2 regions of the Hydrogenophaga taeniospiralis genome follow, and region 2 is predicted to be linked to the other one. Evidence: riboswitches for the same ligand, from Rfam matches in the RefSeq annotation. Region 2 holds a riboswitch; the other holds the start of a gene.

Region 1 (3,399 bases), 2.0 Mb from region 2:
TCGATCAGCGCCGTGGGCGCGTTGCCGATGCCCACGATGGCGCCGTCGATCAGGCCCAGCCGGTGGGCCTTTCGCATGGCCTGCACGGCGCGGGTCGTGCCTTCGGTTTTGGCTTGCTCGATCACGTCCGGGTCGGAGATGAACTGGTGCGTGCCCATGCCGAAGTGGCCCAGGCGCAGCGCCGAGAGGCCAACACAGATCATCTCCACGTCGGCCACCACGCGGGTGCCGCGCGAGAGGATGGCGGCCAGGCCCGCGTCCACCGCGCCGGGGTGGAAATCGGTCAGGCCGTTGAAGTCGAAATCGGCGTTGGCGTGGATCATGCGGCGCACGATGGGCCACTGATCGGGGGTGTACGGGTGCGAGAGCACCTCGCGGTCGATCACCGCGAACGAGTCGTGCTCGATGGCGCGGCCCGCGGCGGTGAGCTGCTCGGTGACGACGTTGGCGGTGTCAGGCGCGGGCATGGTCATGGGGGTGTTCGTGGTCGTGTCCATGGGCATCTGCGTGGGCATGCTCGTGTTCATGCACATGGGGGTGTTCGTGCGGATGCGCAGGGCCGTGATCGTGGTCGTGGCTGTGCGGCAGCGCGTCGTCGTGGTGGTGCCCACCCAGGCCGTGTTCCTCTGCAAAGTGGCGGTACTTGCAGCCGTCGCAGGGCATGAGCGCGGCCGGCGCGTGGCGCCGCATGTCGCCCACGCGCTGCTCCAGCAGCTCGAAGATCTCGGGCTCGAAACCGAAGTACTTCGTGGAGACGAAACGCAGCGTCGGGTACTGGGCTTTCAGGTGCTCCACCTGGCGCGTGATGCGTTCCACCAGGGTGCCGTTGAACAGGTAATACGGCAGCACCACCACCTGCTTCATGCCCAGCAGGCTCTGGCGCTGCACCACCGTTTCCAGCCGCGGGTGGGTGATGCCGGTGAACGCGAGGTCCACCAGCTCGTGCTCGGTCTCCTCCATCAGCCAGCGCGCCATGCGGGCCATGTCGCCGTTGGCCTGCCGGTCGGACGACCCGCGCCCCAGGATCACCACACCGGTGGTGCGCGGGTCGGGCATGTCCAGCGCCTGCATCGCGCCCTTGAGGCGCCGCCGCAGGATGGCCAGCATCGGTTCGCCCGCGCCCAGGTGGGGCGCGTACTGGAACTGCACCAGCGGGAACTGGAGGCGGGCATGGGCGATGGCCTGGGGGATGTCCATCTTCACGTGACCGGCCGCGTTCAGGATCAGCGGCAGCACCCACACGCGCTGCGAGCCGGCGGCCGCGCGCTTGAGGCCTTCGCTCAGCGTGATCTCGGAGAACTCGATGAAGCAGACCTCGATGCGCCAGTCGGGCTGGCGCAGGCGCAGCCGTTCGGCGAAGACCTGGATCTCGTCGTTGCCCGAGGGCTCGCGCGAGCCGTGGCCCACCAGCAGAATGGTTTCAGACGTCATGGGAACTCCGGGGCGGTGGGGGTGGCGGGCGCGCTGGCGCGGCGGAAGCGGTGGGTGAAGCTGGGGTCGTACAGCCGGGACTTGGCCAGGGTGGGCCAGTGGCGCGCGCCCAACGTGGGGCTGGCGATCACCATGGACTGGCTCACCACCTTGGCCTCGCGGCAGCGCTGCCGGATGTCGGCCAGGGTGCCGCGAACGATCAGCTCCTCGCCCGGCCAGCTGGCCTTGTGGACCACCAGGATGGGCGCGTCCTCGGCCCAGCCGGCGGCGCGCAGGCCCGCTTCCACCTTGTGCAGCAGTGTGATCGAGAGAAAGATGCACAGGGTGCAGTGGTGGGCGGCCAGGGCGGCCAGGTCCTCGCCCGGTGGCATGGGCGTGCGGCCCTCGACGCGGGTGAAGATCACGCTCTGCGTCACCTCGGGCAGGGTGAAGCTCTCCACGCCGGCCGCCGCCGAGGCCATGGCCGAGGACACCCCCGGCACCACGCGCACCGGCACGCCCGCCGCATCGAGCGGCTGCACCATCTCGATCAGCGTGCCGTACAGGGCGGGGTCGCCGGTCTGCAGGCGCACCACCGTCTCGTGGCGCTGCGCCTGCGCCAGCAGCCAGGCGGCCATCTGGTCCAGCGTCATGTCCTTGCTGTCGGCGATCGCGCAGCCCGCGGGCGCCCAGCGGGTCGCGGCCTCGTTGACCAGCGAGCCCGCGAAGAGGATCGCGCCGGCCCTTTCCACCAGGGCGCGGCCCTTGACGGTGATCAGTTCCGGGTCGCCCGGGCCGGCACCCACGAACCAGACGGTGCCCGTCATGGCCGTGTGGGCCGGTGGGCGGCCATGTCGAAAACGAAAACGAAAGCGACGACGGCGCGCCGCCGGCAGGCCTGGGCCTGCTCCGTGCATGAAACCATTCCAACTCTCCAGTCGCACACCCGCGCGCAAGAAGCACAACGCGGACGCGGGGGGAAATGAAGGAGAGGCAGCGCAGGCGCACATGGGCCTGCCACCGGCTCACATCGCCCACCGCAATGCCGCACATGTCGTCACAGGCCGGTCTCCGGGCTCGCAAGTGAAGAAAGGGCTTCTTCTGCCTGGCGCCTTCCCATGCGTGAGCACAGTGGCTGTCTTGCCAGGTTTGTCTTGCTTACCGTTGCGGGGGCAGCGTCGGAATAGGGGGTCCAGGTTTCTGGACCAGCGCACCGACTTCCCGTTTAATTCCATCGACTGAACAGTCTCGGAACACCTCTAACGTGGGGCGATGCTATCAGAACGCATCGGTGATCGCGCTGGGGGCGAGGTCTCAGAGGTGGGCCCTTCTTGAGGCTCGATGGGCCGCCATACCCGGCTCGGTGCCGACAGGCAAGGGCCGGCACCGCCAGTGGTGGCCCCCGGCCGAAGCCGCGAATTGGCGGCGAAATCCGGCTCGCTTTGAGCGTACAGATTGCGCCCGATCGGCCGATAGTTAGAGCTCGCTTCGCCATTTTTCAGGATGCGTTGCGGATCGCATCGCCCCATATGGATCCCATTACCTGCGCATTTGGCGCCTCTCTTCGTCAGGACCCACCATGTTCCAGCTGACAACCCTGAGCGTCTCGCGACGCCTTTTCATTCTGGTCGCCAGCGCCGTCATGGGCCTGGTCATCCTGCTGGCCCTGTTCCTCACGTCGGAGCGGGCGCTGATCATGGAAGAGCGCCAAAGCGGCGTGCGCCAGACCGTGGAGACCGCCCATGGCCTGATCACGCACTACCACAGCCTCTCAGCCAAGGGCGGCCTGAGTGAAGCCGATGCCAAGGCCCAGGCGCTGGCTGCCATCCGTGCACTGCGCTACAGCGAAGTGGAGTATTTCTGGATCAACGACATGACGCCCGTGATGGTCATGCACCCGATCCGCCCCGAACTCGAAGGCAAGGACCTGAGCGAGAACAAAGACCCCGAAGGCACCTTCCTGTTCCGCGAGTTCGTGGACACGGTGAA
Region 2 (3,399 bases):
GCATCTGCGCGTGCCGCTCGCTGGCCACGCGGTTGGCCAGCACGCCCGCCCAGGGCAGACCCGGGCGGTAGTGCTGCAGACCAAAGGCCAGCGCGCCAAACGTGCCGGCCATGGCCGACGCGTCGATTACCGCCAGCACGTGCAGGCCGAAGCGCCGCGCCAGATCGGCCGCGCTCGGTTCGCCGTCGAACAAGCCCATGACCCCTTCGACGATGATCAGGTCGGCCTCCTGCGCGGCCGCGTGCAGACGCGCCCGCGCGTCCGCCTCACCGGTCATCCACAGGTCCATGTTGTGCACCGGGTGGCCGGTGGCCAGCTCCAGCCACATCGGGTCCAGAAAATCGGGCCCGCACTTGAACGCCCGCACCCTCCGCCCGGCGCGCGCGTGCAGGCGCGCCAGCGCCGCCGTCACGGTGGTCTTGCCCTGGCCCGAGGCCGGGGCCGCGACCAGGATGGCCGGGCAGGTGGTCTTCACCGCTGCGGCCTCCAGTCCACGGTCACGTAGGCGGCCCGGCCGGGCTGGTTGTAGCCCCGCGCCGTCTCGTAGGCCTTGTCGGCCAGGTTGTTCAGGCGCAGGTTCAGCGACCAGTTCGGGTCCAGCCGGTAGCGTGTGTGCAGGTCCAGCGTGGCGAAGCCGGCCAGCGGCACGGTGTTGGCCGCGTCGTCGAAACGGCCCGACATGGCCAGCAGGGACGCGCCCCAGGTCCAGGCGCCGAGCTGGTGGTCCAGGCTGGCGGTCAGGGTTTCATCGGCGCGCCGTTGCAGCTTGCGCCCGTTGGCCAGGTTGCGCGCGTCCAGCAGCTCCAGCTGCGTGCTCCACGACCACGCCCCGGCCGATGCCGCGTACGCCAGCGACCAGCCTTCGATGCGCGCCTGCGGCACGTTTTCCACCACCGGCTGGGTGGTGATGAAGCCGCGCACGCGGTTATCGAAACGGGTCAGCTTGACTTCATGCGCATCGCGGTTGTAGGTCAGGCCGAACTCGCGGTTCTTGCCCCGCTCGGGCTGGGTGCTCGGGTTGCCCACGAAGAAGGGCGACACCCAGTACAGGGTGTTGAACGACGGTGTCTTGAACGAGGTGCCGTAGGCCAGGTGCGGGCGCCAATGGGGCGTGAGCTGGAAACCGTAGCTCGCGACGCCGGTGGTGGCGCCCCCGAACTGCGAGTTCTGATCGCGCCGCAGGTTGGCCTGCCAGAGGTGGCGGCCCGCCTCGCCCTGCAGGCCCGCGAACAGCGCCCGGGTGGTGCGCGAGTTGACCGCGTAGGCCTGCGTGCTGTCCACCGACTCCTTCACGGCGTCGAAGCCCACGATGGCATTGCCCAGCGCGGTCTTCCAGTCGTTCTGCAGCGTCAACTGGGTCTGCTCGGTGTCGAAACGCGAGGTGGACAGTTCCTCAAAAGAGGTGGAGCGGTCGTCGCTGCGCGAGAGCTTCAGCTGAGTGCGCGCCTGGGGCGACCATTGGCGCTCCAGACCCCAGCCCAGCACACGGGTCACCGCGTCCGAGTGCACGTCGAAGTCGCCCGGCCCGCGATCGAAGCCGGAGCTTCCGTTGGCCTGGCTGAAATGCGCATCCGTGGTCCAGCCGGGGGCCAGGGTCCAGCGCATCGAGCCCGAGGCGCTGTCCTGATCGAACCCGTCGTTGTCGGGGTTGTGGCCGCCAAAGGCCACGTCTGGGTTGGTGGCGGAGAAACCGGTTTCACGCACGGTGCCGGCGTTGAGCGAATAGGTGAAGGTTTCGCTGCCGCCGCTCAGGCCGGCGCTGGCGCTGCGGTGCCCGTAGCTGCCCAGCGTGACGCTGGCGTTGGGGTGAAAGCCGGGCTCGCCGCGCCGCGTGAAGATCTGCACCACACCGCCCACCGCGTCGCTGCCGTACAGCGCCGAGGCCGGGCCCTTGAGCACCTCGATGCGCTCGATGGCGCTCAGCGGGATGTTGTCCCACGAGGCCGCGCCCGAGGTGGACGAACCGTAGCGCACGCCATCGATCAACAACAACACGTGGCGGGTTTCCGTACCGCGGACGAAAAGCCCCGACTGTTTGCCCAGGCCCCCGTTGGACGACATCTGCAGGCCGGCGTTTCGGGTCAGCAGCTCGGACAACGTGCGGCCCGACGCCTGCTGGATCGCCTCGGATTCGATCACCACCACGTCGCTGAGCAGGATGTCGGCACGGGTGTCGGAGCGGGTGGCCGTGACCACGACCTCGGGCAGATCCGGTGCTGGCGCGGTCTGGGCATGGGACAAGGACGAGACGAGGATGGCCAAAGGCAGCGCCGCCGTGGGAGCGCGCGAGAAACGGTTTTTCATGAGAAACAAGGGAGCTGATGTGCCCTCACCGCCTTCCCCGACGGTGCCTGAGCGTCACGACGGCACGCCCTTCATGAACGCACCACCACCTCGTTGGCCGGTATCCGGGCTGGCAGATCGACCTTCATCGCCTTCCCGGTGATCTGGCCTGAACCAGTTCTCCAGTGGCTGTGGGATGAACGCGGAGCGACCTGAGAGCATCAGGCGGCTCGTCTGCTTACCGTTGCGGGGGCAGCGCAGGTTAGGTCCGTTCGGCGTGAACATTCCCTCCTGCTTCCCGTTGAACTGCGGCGTGTGAACCACACCGCGAGCACCAACAAGCGGCATTGTAAGCCCCGGGTTTTCGCGGCAACCCTACAATGTCTCAGCAACAATTCGTCACCATGGCCGATCCCAAGTACCTTGACCAGATCACCGAACGCGTGGAGCGCCTGCTGTTGCGCCATGAGGAACTCCAGCGCACCAACGCCTTGTTGATGGACCAGGTGCTGGCATTGCAGGCCGAGCGCGACCTGCTCAAATCGCGCCTGAACACGGCGCGTGCACGCATCGAAGCGCTGCTCGAACGCCTGCCGGAGGCCGACACCCCCGAGGCCCATCGCAAGGACAGCGAATGAACAAGCCCGCGAGCAAACAGGTTGAAGTCCAGATCATGGGGCAGAGCTACCTGCTCGCGTGCCCGATCGGTGGCGAATCCGCGCTGCTCGACGCGGTCGAACGGGTCGACACGGCCATGTGCCGCATCCGCGACGCAGGCAAGGTGAAGGCACGCGACCGCATCGCGGTGCTGGCCTCGCTCAACCTCGCGTTCGAGCTCTCGCAGAAAGAATCCCAGATCTACCAGGCCTCGTCCTTCGACCACACCGAACCAGGCCCGGACACCGCGGAAGCGTCGGCGGCCGAACCGCTGGACCCGGCGGCCCAGGCCCGCATGGATGAACTGATCCGCCGCCTGGACCACACACTCGGACGCGACGGCCAGTTGATCTGAGTCAGCGGACACGCAGCCCGTCGGTCGATCTGCTTTTTTTCTGGACCAGCGGTCCACATGAGGTCACCGCAGCGCCTACAATTTGAACCGTCTGCAGTGCGCGC

What was found. A riboswitch is a leader RNA that binds a small molecule or an ion and turns the genes downstream of it on or off. The one in region 2 is predicted to bind cobalamin.
Region 1: it holds a riboswitch for cobalamin, as region 2 does, so the genes downstream of both, cobM (precorrin-4 C(11)-methyltransferase) here and KIH07_RS14815 (TonB-dependent receptor domain-containing protein) in region 2, are expected to answer to the same signal.

The regions. Positions count from the first base shown of each region.
Region 1 is NZ_JAHBAG010000001.1:5,108,683-5,112,081, reverse strand. It holds gene KIH07_RS24455 (precorrin-8X methylmutase) at 1-497, opposite strand, end outside; gene KIH07_RS24450 (sirohydrochlorin chelatase) at 454-1,431, opposite strand; gene cobM (precorrin-4 C(11)-methyltransferase) at 1,428-2,237, opposite strand; cobalamin riboswitch at 2,455-2,686, opposite strand; gene KIH07_RS24440 (methyl-accepting chemotaxis protein) at 2,990-3,399, shown strand, end outside.
Region 2 is NZ_JAHBAG010000001.1:3,091,993-3,095,391, reverse strand. It holds gene KIH07_RS14820 (cobyrinate a,c-diamide synthase) at 1-475, opposite strand, end outside; gene KIH07_RS14815 (TonB-dependent receptor domain-containing protein) at 472-2,304, opposite strand; cobalamin riboswitch at 2,382-2,637, opposite strand; gene KIH07_RS14810 (DUF904 domain-containing protein) at 2,688-2,921, shown strand; gene KIH07_RS14805 (cell division protein ZapA) at 2,918-3,295, shown strand; RNA gene ssrS (6S RNA) at 3,381-3,399, shown strand, end outside.